3 regions of the Rhodococcus sp. OK302 genome follow, and region 2 is predicted to be linked to each of the others. Evidence: riboswitches for the same ligand, from Rfam matches in the RefSeq annotation. Region 2 holds a riboswitch; each other region holds the start of a gene.
What was found. Region 2 has a riboswitch for cobalamin ahead of BDB13_RS12935 (ABC transporter substrate-binding protein). Riboswitches for the same ligand answer to the same signal wherever they lie in the genome.
Positions count from the first base shown of each region.

Region 1: it holds a riboswitch for cobalamin, as region 2 does, so the genes downstream of both, BDB13_RS15165 (magnesium chelatase subunit D family protein) here and BDB13_RS12935 (ABC transporter substrate-binding protein) in region 2, are expected to answer to the same signal.
Region 3: it holds a riboswitch for cobalamin, as region 2 does, so the genes downstream of both, BDB13_RS07120 (CbtB domain-containing protein) here and BDB13_RS12935 (ABC transporter substrate-binding protein) in region 2, are expected to answer to the same signal.

Region 1 is NZ_NPJZ01000001.1:3,299,148-3,303,474, forward strand. Features, by position in the region: gene mqo (malate dehydrogenase (quinone)) at 1-5, shown strand, start outside; gene BDB13_RS15160 (GNAT family N-acetyltransferase) at 17-493, shown strand; adenosylcobalamin (AdoCbl) riboswitch at 617-772, shown strand; gene BDB13_RS15165 (magnesium chelatase subunit D family protein) at 782-2,728, shown strand; gene cobO (cob(I)yrinic acid a,c-diamide adenosyltransferase) at 2,751-3,365, shown strand; gene BDB13_RS15175 (cobyrinate a,c-diamide synthase) at 3,359-4,327, shown strand, end outside.
Region 2 is NZ_NPJZ01000001.1:2,817,817-2,822,143, reverse strand. Features, by position in the region: gene BDB13_RS12940 (FecCD family ABC transporter permease) at 1-1,031, opposite strand, end outside; gene BDB13_RS12935 (ABC transporter substrate-binding protein) at 1,028-2,038, opposite strand; cobalamin riboswitch at 2,156-2,328, opposite strand; gene BDB13_RS12930 (MMPL family transporter) at 2,426-4,327, shown strand, end outside.
Region 3 is NZ_NPJZ01000001.1:1,563,139-1,567,465, forward strand. Features, by position in the region: gene BDB13_RS07110 (flavin-containing monooxygenase) at 1-825, shown strand, start outside; gene BDB13_RS07115 (CbtA family protein) at 887-1,639, opposite strand; gene BDB13_RS07120 (CbtB domain-containing protein) at 1,630-1,824, opposite strand; cobalamin riboswitch at 1,849-1,989, opposite strand; gene BDB13_RS07125 (antibiotic biosynthesis monooxygenase family protein) at 2,043-2,351, opposite strand; gene BDB13_RS07130 (alpha/beta fold hydrolase) at 2,396-3,139, shown strand; gene BDB13_RS07135 (HIT family protein) at 3,124-3,549, opposite strand; gene BDB13_RS07140 (response regulator transcription factor) at 3,578-4,327, opposite strand, start outside.

The sequences.
Region 1 (4,327 bases), 480 kb from region 2:
TGTGATAGTCGAGTCCATGACGGCAACAGCAGCACTCAAACGTTCGTGGGCACTCGATCTCGACAACAAGACGTTTTACGAGTTGCTGAAGCTTCGAGTGGAGGTCTTTGTCGTCGAGCAGGCTTGCCCGTATCCCGAGCTGGACGGGCGAGACCTGCTGACAGAGACGCGCCATTTCTGGCTCGAGCAGGACGGCCAAGTGGTGTGCACCCTTCGTCTTCTCGAAGAGCACGACGACGGCAAGAAGAGCTTCCGAATCGGACGACTCTGCACTTCTCGTTCGGCTCGTGGCGAAGGTCACACGACGCGATTGCTGCAGGCAGCGCTCGCCGAGGTCGGCGAGGCACCGTGTCGCATCAACGCCCAGACCTATCTGGTCGAGATGTACAGCAAGCACGGCTTCAAGACGGACGGCGAAGAGTTCCTCGAAGACGGAATTCCCCACACGCCGATGCGTCGTGGCGGCGGCGAAGCGTTTGTAGTCGCCAGCTAGTTCTGTAAGACAATTGACTCTGGTCGCGCCGCGACAATTGACCCTGGTCGCGCCGCGACAATTGACCCTGGTCGCGCCGCGACAATTGACCCTGGTCGGCTCGCTGAAAAGTGAGCCGACTAGGGTTTTTTCGATACCGAATGCTCGCGGGGAAGTCCTGTTCGATTCAGGCGCGGTCCCGCCACTGTGAAAGATCTCATCTGCGAAACGAGATCTCAGCCAGGTTGCCGCGACATTCGGATAAGCCAAGTTCTCGGCGAGGAAACCGAGAGGTGGAGGGATGTCGACGTGCGTGTAGAAGATGATCAGAGCGCGGTAGCGGGTTTTCCGTTCAGCGCCGTTGTAGGCCAGGACCAATTGAGGCTGGCGTTGATCCTGTGTGCGGTGCACCCGGGAATCGGCGGGGTGCTGGTTCGCGGCGAAAAAGGTACGGCCAAGTCCACGGTGGTGCGCGCTTTGACGGCGCTGCTGCCGGCGGTCGACGATGCCGGTGTCAGCCGTCCCGCGCGGCTGGTGGAACTTCCCGTCGGTGCGACGGAAGATCGGGTGATCGGCTCGATCGACCTCGAGAAGGTTCTTCGCGACGGTGAACGAGCTTTCCAGCCCGGGTTGCTGGCCGCAGCCCATCAGGGTGTTCTGTACGTCGACGAAGTGAACTTGCTCCACGATCATCTGGTGGATGTTCTCCTCGACGCTGCGGCAATGGGCCGGGTGCACATCGAACGTGACGGAATCTCGCACTCGCATGCAGCGAAGTTCGTTCTCGTGGGAACCATGAATCCCGAAGAGGGAGAACTGCGTCCACAGTTGTTGGATCGTTTCGGTCTCGCAGTGGATGTGGCAGCTTCTCGGGATGTCGATGTGCGCATGGACGTTGTGCGTCGCCGCCTCGACTACGAACGCGACCCGCAGGCTTTTGCGGCCCGCTACGCGCCGGCCGATCAGGAACTGGCGGCCGAAATTCTTGCGGCACGTGGGCAATTGGATTCCGTGGAGTTGAGTAACCGTGAGCTACGCAGAATTGCGTCACTCTGCGCATCTTTCGACGTCGACGGTATGCGTGCCGATCTGGTTCTCGCTCGCACCGCTACTGCCCATGCCGCGTGGCGCGGGGACACCGAGGTGACCGAAGAAGACGTGCAGATTGCCGCGGAATTGACTCTGCCACACCGTCGTCGACGCGACCCGTTCGATGAGCCGGGCCTCGATCAGCAGCAGTTGGACGACGCGCTGAGGCAGGCCGACCAAGATGCGCAGCAGCAGGCAGACGACGATGCGCGCGCTGGTGAGCCTGAGTCTCCCGAAAACCCCGAAGATGGTAGCCCTGAAGACGGTGGCCCGAATGATTCTGGCCCCGATGACGGACCTGACGATGACGGTCCGGAGGATCCTGACGGTCCGGGCGGGGGAGTGCGCGCCGCCGACCGACCGTCTGCTCCACCGAGCAGCCAATTTGCCACCAAACTCCTCGAAGTTCCCGGTGTGGGCGAAGGTGCGCCCGGACGCCGTTCGCGGTCCGAGTCTTCGCGTGGACGCGTCGTGCGGTCCACTTCCGATCGCGGCCACGGACTGCACCTGACAAGCACGGTCTTTGCGGCTGCGGGATCCCAGGTTGCTCGCGGCCGCACTACGGGACGGCTTCGGCTGGCGCCGACGGATCTGCGGGGCGCGATTCGTGAAGGGCGAGAAGGCAATCTGATCGTCTTTGTTGTCGACGCATCGGGTTCGATGGCGGCGCGTGATCGCCTGTCTGCTGTCACGGGGGCGGTGGTTTCCCTTCTTCGTGACGCGTACCAGCGCCGCGACAAGGTTGCCGTGATTACGGTGCGCGGGCGCGAGGCAGAAATCGTTCTGCCGCCGACGTCCTCGGTGGATATCGCTGTTCGTCGGCTGCAATCCATGCGCACGGGCGGTAAATCGCCACTGGCAGAAGGGTTCCTGCGGGCCCGGGAAGTTGTTCTGCGTGAACGGCTTCGGGATCCGCAGCGCCGCGCACTGGTAGTCGCACTCACCGACGGCCGCGCTACCGGCGGCAAGGACGCACTGCACCGTGCCAGAGTTGCTGCGCATCTGTTGGCCGATGCCTCGGTGGCGTCCATCGTCGTGGATTGCGAAACCGGGCTTGTCCGTTTGGGATTGGCCGCCGAACTGGCCCGAGAACTACGCGGCGGATGCGTCCGCCTTGCCGAATTGTCAGCGCAGCAGGTCGCGGGCGTCGTCCGCGCCGCCGCCTAACGTTTCCCCCCAGGAGATCACCATGCCCAAGGGCGTTCCCGAATCAGTTCCCGACGACGGCTTGACTACACGTCAGCGTCGTAACGCGCCGGTGCTGGCAGTCCACACCGGACCGGGCAAAGGCAAGTCCACCGCAGCGTTCGGTATGGCGCTGCGCGCCTGGAACCAAGGTTTCGACATCGGCGTCTTCCAGTTCGTGAAGAGCGCGAAGTGGAAGGTCGGCGAGGAAGCTGCGTTCCGTGCGCTCGGAAACCTGCACGACGAGACCGGCGTCGGCGGTCCGGTGCAGTGGCACAAGATGGGCGAAGGCTGGTCCTGGACCCGAAAGGCGGGTAGCGAAGAAGATCACGCCACCGCTGCTGCCGAGGGGTGGAAGGAGATCGCCCGTCGCCTTGCCAACGAGGAACATCGCTTCTACGTACTCGACGAGTTCACCTACCCTCTCAAATGGGGATGGGTCGACGTCGACGAGGTTGTGCAGACTCTGCGTGACCGACCGGGTAATCAGCACGTTGTCATCACCGGACGTGACGCTCCGCAGGCCTTGATCGAAGCGGCCGATCTTGTCACCGAGATGACCAAGATCAAGCACCCCATGGACGCGGGCCGGAAAGGCCAGCGGGGCATCGAATGGTGAGCTCTTCTACTCCCGCCGTCGTGATTGCCGCCCCCGCGTCAGGGAGCGGAAAGACCACGGTGGCAACGGGATTGATCGGTGCTCTTCGCAGTTCGGGTAGCAGCGTCGCGCCGTTCAAAGTGGGGCCAGACTACATCGACCCCGGCTATCACGGACTGGCCGCGGGGCGTCCGGGACGTAATCTCGACACCGTGCTGGTGGGGACGGATCGCGTCGGGCCGCTCTACAACCACGGCACCGCCGGTTGCGACATCGCAGTCGTCGAAGGTGTCATGGGTCTGTTCGACGGCAAGATCGACGAAGCCAACGCGCAGGCGTCGGCCGAGGGATCGACGGCGCAGGTTGCCTCGATTCTCGGCGCACCGGTTGTCCTCGTGATCGACGCCCGCGGCCACAGTCAAAGCCTCGCTGCGGTGCTGCACGGCTTCGCGACCTACGACGCGAGTGTGCGCATCGGGGGAGTGATTCTCAACCGCGTCGGCAGTGCCCGTCATGAGCAGGTGTTGCGACACGCGTGCGACAAGGTCGGGATCCCGGTTCTCGGTGTTGTTCCGCGCCTGGCGGAGTTGGAAGTACCGTCCCGCCACCTCGGATTGATTCCGGCGGCCGAACACGGAGCGGCAGCGGTCGCGGCAGTCGATGCGATGTCGGAGTTGATTGCAACGCACGTCGATCTTGATGCCGTGCGTACTTTGGCTACCTCGACGGTCAGCGAAGCCTCCTGGGACCCTGCCGTGGAAGTGGGGGACCATCGCGCTTCGAGGCCTGTGGTTGCGATGGCCGGCGGGCCGGCCTTCACCTTCGGATATGCCGAGCATCGGGAACTGCTCGTCGCGGCGGGCGCCGACGTGCAGGTCTTCGATCCTCTCGAGGACGAATTGCCCTCCGGCGCGGCGGCATTGGTTCTACCCGGCGGATTTCCCGAAGAACATGCCGTTGATCTGGCATCCAATACCGTTTTG
Region 2 (4,327 bases):
AACCTCCGATACTGACGAGAAAGCATCCAGACGAAGATGGGTGCACCCACCAAGGCGGTGATGACGCCCACGGGCACCTCCGTCGATTCCGATACCGAACGAGCCACTGTGTCTGCAGCGACCATCGCAACGGCCCCCAACAGTGCCGCTGCCGGGAGGAGACGAATTGCTCTGGTACCTACAACAAAGCCGGCAAGATGCGGGATCAACAATCCGATGAAGCCGATGCCGCCGGCGACGCTCACGGCGGCACCGGCAAGCACGGACACCGCGAGAAGCGACAACACGCGAAACCGTCGTACGTTCATACCGAGAGCAGCGGCGCCGTCGTCACCCGTCTGCAGGACGTCCATCCATTGCGCGCTGAGCATCAGCGCTATTCCGACGACAACGAGCGCAACTGTCGGGAAGATCAGCGTCGACCATCGTGCGTCACCGAATCCGCCGGCCAACCAGTGCATCACGGAGGTCACATGCTGATCGTCTGCCAAAACCAGAATGCAGAAAGTGATGAGCGCCGAGAATATTTGTGAGAGTGCAACACCCACCAGAATGATCGCCGTCGGCTGTGGGTATCGCCCACCGATCAACAAGGCCAGGAACAACGGCGCCATCGCCCCGATGAAGGCCGCTGCCGGGATCGTGAAAACCCCGAGTACGCCGGCTCCGATTCCGAGCACGGACACCAACACAACCATGAAACCGGCGCCGGACGACACTCCCAGCAGGTAGGGGTCCGCGAGCGGGTTACGCGTGACGGCTTGAGCCACTGCACCCGACATCGCCAACGATGCACCCACGACAGCTGCGGTGAGCGCGCGCGGGAGTCTGGAATCGATGACGATCGACTCCCTCGCTACCGACCACCAGGTCTCGAAAGTTCCTGGCGCCAAGCGTGCTCCAACTATCGCCCACACATCACCGACTGGGATACGGACCGATCCGAAGGACACCGCCAGCCCCAGCGCCACCGCCAGTGCGATCAGTAGGCCAACGAGCAGAGTGCCGTACCCGGCACGCGAACGAGTCACTGTGCCGCGTCAGAGCCTGCAGTTGAAGCGCCCGGATGGAATGCCGTGGCGATTGTCTGCGCTGAACGCACCAGGCGTGAACTCTCGAAGAGATCCGCCAGAGGTACCACGACAAATCGGTTCTGCTGCACTGCCGGTGTCGTTGCCATCAACGGCTGGGACCGCAGGAAGTCGATCTTCTGATCGGCTGTCTTGTCGCCGTAGTCGATGATGACGATGGCCTGGGGCGCGCGTTCGGCAACGGTCTCCCAGGTGGTCTTGAAATAGGGCTTGGGTCCTTCGGAGAAGATGTTCGTCACACCCGAGTACTCCGCTACCAATTCGCCGACGCCGACGCCGCCGACAGTTGTCGGGACGTCCTCGCCGCTGTCGTAGAAGAAGGAGGACACCGGCGCAGCATGATCGACCGAAGCGCGGACCTCGTCGAGGCCGGTACTGATCTGCTCGGCCACGGCGCGAGCGGAATCTTCGACGCCCAAGACGCGGCCGAGCTGGGTGTAGTCGTTCACCAGGAGTCCGATGTCGGGGAATCCGGTGCCGCAGTATTCGGAGAAGAGGAAGGTGTTGATGCCGTGCTCTGCGAAGGCATCCCGTGATCGACCCTGCTTCTCGTTGAAGGCACTAGTCATTCCGCCCACTACGAAGTCAGGATTCACGTCGAGGATCTGCTCCGCACTCGGGAAGGTGTCGGACAGACTGGGAATCTTGTTGAACTGTTCTGCAGTCTCCGCGGTGGGCGGGTTGTCGCTGTACGCCCGACCGACGATGCGGTCACCCGCACCGATCTCGATGAGAGCCTCGGTGACATGGCCGTTCAGGGACACGATGCGTTGCGGAGGCGAATCGAAGCTGACTTCTCGATCACAATTGGTGACGGTGATCGGTTGCGCAAAAGACTCGACCGAAGTGGAACCTTCTGCCGCTTCGCCTTTCGAACAGCCGGTAGATACCAGGGCAACCGCGATCAAGGCGGCGGCAACTCGGGAGGCGGAAATCTGCAGTGACACGGGGACCTCGTAAGGGCTCAGAGCCACGAATGAGAATCCGACAGCGAACTCTTCACCGCGTGGATCCGCGGGCCAGAACTCCTGCTGGACTTCCGTTTCGTAGACCACGACGAATGGGATGTCGCACACCGCACGGTGGGTAATCGGACTCGTCGACGCTCGGAAACTACCGAGACTTTCGACCTACCGTTGCGGGTCAGTGCCGGATTTGGACCGGCTTCCCCCACTCGTGTGGCTTACAAGTGCTTCACAGCAGTATGCACGATGCATCCGAACCGGGTCACGCGGATCCAGGAAGGCTCGCATCGACGAAACCTGAGGCAACAGGATTCCGGACCATTACAGTCGGTACGGCCATGTCCGAAAAATGTAAGTACCGGAGTTGAAATGACACGTTGGGCCCATACCGTCGTCTACCGAAAATGGTGGGTGCTCTCGCTCGCGATCCTCATCGTGCTCATCAGCGGCGTCTGGGGTCTCGGAGTGTTCGGCAAACTCAGCCAGGGCGGGTTCATCGATCCGGGAAGCGACTCCGCAAAAGTCGCGGATATCATCGAGGCGAATCTCGGGCCCCAAACACCCGACATCATCGCGATCTACACGCCGACGGACGGCCGGACCCTCGACGACATCGGACCGGCAGTGACGGCCGCCGTCGATCAGTTCAAGACGGAAGTATCGACGGCGTCGGTGAAGTCGTATTGGACCGCCGACGCCGCAACACGTCCGAACCTTCTGTCCCACGACGGGACGATGGGGGCTGTCGCCATCACGTTGGCACCGGACTCGGGGATCACGTCGGCAACCTTCACCGATCTCCTTCCGACACTCGAAGTTGAAGGTGCGCAGACACAATTCGCCGGTAATACCGTGGTCGGTGTCGCCTTCAACAACACGCTGGAGAAGGATCTGGTAGTCGCTGAGGCCATCGCCATCCCGATAACCCTGGTGTTGTTGGTCTTCATCTTCGGCGGCATCGTCGCTGCGGCTGTACCGGTTTTTGTCGGCGTCCTGAGCGTGATGAGCGCCTTGGCTGTTCTTCGGATTCTGACCTACTTCACCGATGTCAGTTCGTTCTCCATCAACGTGGCATCGCTCCTCGGACTGGGACTTGCCATCGACTACGGCCTGTTTGTTGTCGGCAGGTTCCGTGAAGAGCTCGAATCCGGGTCCGAACCCGGCGCAGCTGCCACCCGCACCGTTCTGACTGCGGGCCGTACCGTCATGTTCTCGGGTCTACTTCTCATCTGTGCGTTCAGCGGCATGCTGGTGTTCCCCCAATCCGTGATTCGTTCACTGGGATTCGGGGCCATTGCCGCGGTCCTGAGCGCCGCTGTCCTGTCATTGACCGCAGTGCCTGCGCTGCTTGCCATTCTGGGCCACCGCATCAATTCGTGGACCTGGCGCAAGGGTGCAGCCCAACGCGGAGAAGAACGTTCGCGTAAGTTCTGGGGACGCGTCGTCACCGGGGTGATGAAACGCCCAGTGGCCGTGTCGGTCACGATCGTCACCGTCCTGCTCGTTCTGGCATCGCCGCTACTGGGCGCGCGGTTGGGCGAACTCTCGTTCACCGCACTTCCTGCCGACGACCCAGCCCGCGTCGCCATGGAGACCTTGGTCAACGATTTTCCGCAAACCGGCAACGGTGCGACGCTGATCCTGCAAGCGCAGGGCGACACCGTTCTCACACCCGCAGAGGGCGCCGCAATCGCCGAAGCTGCGGGCCAGGTCGAGGGCATCGGGCAGGCAACCGTCGTCGCGACCACGAACAAGTTGGTCGCGGTCCAAGCGTTCTACAGCGAAGGTTCCACGTCGCAGTCTCAAAGCAGCGCTGTCACAGACCTGCGGGCGATCCCCGCACCGGACGGCACCGAACTGTTGGTAGGCGGCGGTCAAGCCATGGTCGACGACGGCAATAATGCTGTCCTGCACTGGTTGCCGGTCATGATGTTGATCATGGTCGGTTCAACCCTGGTCCTGTTGTTCCTGGCATTCGGATCAGTGGTGTTGCCGATCAAGGCGGTCCTCATGGCGGCTTTGAGTTTGGCCACCACCTTCGGTGTACTCACGTTCGTATTCCAGGATGGGCACGGCGTCGAACTGCTCGGGGTCAGCCAAACTCCACTCGAAGCTACCTTCGTCGTGTTGATCCTGGCCGTCGTCTTCGGATTGTCCACGGACTACGAGGTTTTCCTCATGTCCCGCATGGTCGAAGCCAAGAACGCGGGCGCGACGACGGAGGAGGCAGTCAAGTTCGGCACCGAGCGAACGGGACGGATCGTGACTGCC
Region 3 (4,327 bases), 1.3 Mb from region 2:
GATCAGTACGTAGACAAGAAGGTTGTGGTCATCGGGGCGAACAACTCCGCACACGACATCTGCGGGGCGCTGTGGGAGAACGGCGTCGACGTCACGATGGTGCAGCGCAGTTCGACGCACATCGTGAAGTCGGATTCGTTGATGGACTTGGGCTTGGGTGATCTGTACTCGGAGCGTGCACTGGCTGCCGGAATGACCACACACAAAGCTGATCTCACGTTCGGATCACTGCCGTACCGGATTATGCACGAATTTCAGATTCCCGTGTACGACGCAATCCGTGAGCGGGACAAGGACTTCTACGACAGGCTCGAGAAGGCCGGCTTCGAGCACGACTGGGGCGACGACGGTTCGGGCCTGTTCATGAAGTACCTACGACGCGGCTCGGGCTACTACATCGACGTCGGCGCAGCCGAGTTGGTTGCCAACGGAGATATCAAGCTGGCACACGGGAATGTTCGTGAATTGACCGCTGACAGTGTCATTCTCGAAGACGGTACGGAACTGCCGGCCGATGTCGTGGTGTACGCAACCGGTTACGGCTCGATGAACGGGTGGGTTGCCGATCTGATCGGTCAAGATGTTGCGGACAAGGTCGGCAAGGTGTGGGGCCTCGGCTCGGACACGACCAAGGACCCGGGCCCGTGGGAAGGCGAGCAGCGCAACATGTGGAAGCCGACGCAGCAGGAAGCTCTCTGGTTCCACGGAGGTAATCTGCATCAGTCGCGGCACTATTCGCTGTATCTCGCGCTTCAACTCAAAGCGCGTTACGAGGGCATCCCGACGCCGGTGTACGGCTTGCAGGAAGTGCATCATCTGAGCTGACGCCTGCTTGTGCTGTGCGCCTTTATTAACCGCGGGCGGTTAATAAAGGCGCACAGCAGTTTCAGCGAACAGCGAACTTTTTCGCGATTTCGACTTCCTTCGAGGCGCGCTCGGTGAGGAAGGCGAAAGCCAATCCGAGAACGAGCCACAACGTCGCCTGCGTAGCGAGCGACGACAATCGGAACTCCCACAGCAGAGTTGCCGGAAAATCGTCGCCGACCTCGTTGATCGTGGGCAGTGATACGTAACCGATCGCGACGATCACCAAGAACGCAGCAACTGGAGCGGCGATCCGGACACTGAGGAACTCATGAGCTGAAACAGCTTTCGCGGCGGCTGCCGCAGCGGTGACGGCCAACAAGCCCAGAATGACGGTGGCAAGCCACAGCAGCGTCCGCTGGTTGATGGTGTCGGGATCGCCGACAGCGGGAGGATTGGCCGGGTACTTGAAGAAGGGCACGGCTTCGATAGCGAGCCACCCGCCTGTAGCGATGGTTATTGCCAACAACGGCCCGGCCATCGAGGTGATCCGTCGGGTGTAGTTGGCAACTACGGCGAAGATCGCGCCCAATGCCAATCCGGCCAATGATGTGGCGAGAAACAGTCCGGCGCGTTGACCGTCACGAGTAACGAGGGGTGCTTCTTCGCTGCCATGGGTATGTCCGCCGGCACTGCTGGCTTCCTCGATCGCGATGGCGGCATTGACGTGCGGTTCACCCAGCACGTATGCAACCCCGCCGGCAAGGATGCCCGCGATCAAACCGGCCAACAAGCCACGAATCAGAAGCTTCGTGAAATTGTCGGCTAGTGGCACGGCACGCCCATCAAGTGGCGTCCGTCGTGCATCAGTTCATGCATGTACATGCCGGTGCGCGAGATTGCGCCCTGGTCGAATCCGACCACGTAGAGAGTCAGCATCGCGAGCACAACTATTGCTGCGGCGATGAAAGCGAGACGAGTCGAATCGATCGACGTGTCGGGAGAATAAGCGAGTGCCATCGAAGCCTCCTGGGATTTCGCGTCCCCTAGGTCCATGCGATGGCCGAAGTGTCTGGCTGTCGAGGTTGTTCACCTCGAATTACAGTGGCGCGACCGCTCCGGGCTTTCACCGGATTCCTGTCGGACCATCGCGTTTACAAGCGAACCATAGCAGCGAATGGCGTCTGATCGTGAAGGATTTTGTTCGCCAGGCGAGCGAAATCCTTCACGATCGTCACTCAACTCTTGGCTGGGACGTCCAGAACTACCTCGAATTCGAGCAGCGACGCACCCGAAGCGACGGGCTTCGCGCGCTCACCGGAGTGCGCTGCGCGGGCCGGACCGTCGCGCCAGTCGGCGAACGCCTGCTCGGTCTCCCACTGCGTCACCACGAAGTAGCGGCTCTCGCCCGCGGTGGGGCGGAGGAGTTGGAACCCGAGGAAACCGGGAGAGTTCTCCACTGCGGATGCGCGTGCTGCGAAGCGCTTCTCCAGTTCGGGGCCGGCGCCCTCGGGAATTTCGATTGCATTGATCTTCACGACTGCCATGTATCCGACATTACCGCGCGCGCTCACCGCGTACGGTGACACTCGTGTTGCATGACGAAGGTGGGACGGGTCAGCCGATTCTTTTGTTGCACGGCCTCATGGGTAGTGCACGAACCTGGCGCCGGCACGTGCCGTGGATTCGCGAGTTCGGACACGTCTACACGTTTGACGCGGCCGGGCACGGTCGACCTGCACCGAAGGAGCTGACGACGGAGGCGTTCGTCGAGGACGTCGCGGCGGCAGTAGCGGGAATCGACGAGCCGATGATCGTGATCGGGCACTCGATGGGCGCTCTCCACGCCTGGTGTTTTGCAGCGGCACATCCGGAAAAGGTACGGGCGTTGGTCCTCGAAGACATGGCACCCGACTTCCGCGGACGCACCGCGGAGAACTGGGCGCAGATGGTATCGGCGTGGCCTCAGCCTTTTGCTACCGAGGATGCGGCAAAGGAGTTTTTCGGTCCGGTTGCCGGACAATACTTTCTGGATTCATTCACCCGTCGCGACGACGGTTGGTACCTCCACGGTGACGTCTCCACATTCCGGGATATCTCCGAGGAATGGGGAACGCGCCATTTCTGGGACCAGTGGGCTGCGGTGACTGCGCCGACCTTGCTTATCGAGGGCGAGTACACAATTACACCGGACGGTCAGATGCGTGAGATGGCGCAGCGTCCGGGAACGCAGTACGTACGCATTGCTGACGCCGGACACTTGGTCCACGACGATCAACCGCAGAGTTATCGGGACGTCGTGACGGAATTCTTGATAGCTCAGAGAGCGAGCTGACTGCGGATCGACTCTCCTGCCTGCTCGAGTTCGACAGCTCGCCGGGCCAGCAGGCCCGCGGCGAACTTCGCTTTGTCTCCGAGGTGCCGCGGGACGACGTGTAGGTGGGAATGGAAGACCGTCTGCCCAGCCGCGCGTCCGTCGTTGACCAGAAAATTGACTCCGTCCGCCGCGATATCGCATCGACGCAGTGCTCCGGCTACCAGCGTCCCGACGCGGAACATCTCAGCGCCCTCGTGGTTTTCGAGTTCGTCCAGGTTTGTCGCATGGCGCTTGGGGACTACGAGCGTGTGCCCGCGACTGACCGGTCGTGCATCGAGGAAGGCCAGCACGGTCTCGGTTTCGAGGATCCGGATCGCCGGTTGGGCGGCTCCGACGATGTTGCAGAAGATGCAGGTATCGGTGTTCATGCCTACAGAATGTATCCGGTCGACCGATTCAGAGCAGTCGAAGTTCCCGTGCCCGGGTGAGGGCTTCCTTTCGATTGTGCGCACCGAGTTTGCGATACATCGTGCGCAGCTGGGTCTTGATCGTATTAACGGATACGAAGAGTTTGTCGGCCATTGCCGCCGAACTCAGTCCGTCGTCGATCAGTGAGAGGACGGTGCGTTCACGTTCGGTCAATGTGACGATCTGCAACGATTGTGGAAAAGCTTCGGCTGGAATCACTTTCAAGAACTGTGCGAGTGCGCTGGAATTGGTTTCCGCCAGGGATTCGAGCTGATCGATGTCGGGCCGGGCAATGGTCGAGAACGACCGCAGATTGCCGGTCTGATCTGCGATGCTGCACGCTTTGGACCAGGCCTCTGCGGCTCGCCGGTGTTCACCCAACTGGCAATGTGCGACGGCCTGAACGAGGAGTGTTTCCATCTGTGCGCGCGGGTATGATTCACCGGCCCAATCGAATTGGTGGCACAGTGCCACTGCGGCTTCGTTCTGTCCCGTCTTCTGGCGGAGTCGGGCAACAGACGTCAGGGTCCACGGATTGTCTGCCGGGTCGTCGATCTCGGCGGCCAGCGCCGACGCTTTGTTTCCGTCCCCGAGAGCAAGAGTGAGATCGATTTCGGTCGAACGCATCAGTGGGCCGGCAAACGAACCTGGTTTCAGGTGCTTCTGATGTGCGTCAACCGCGCTGTGTAACAAGGACAGTGCGGAGAATGTGTCCCGACGAGCCAGCGCGTATTGGCA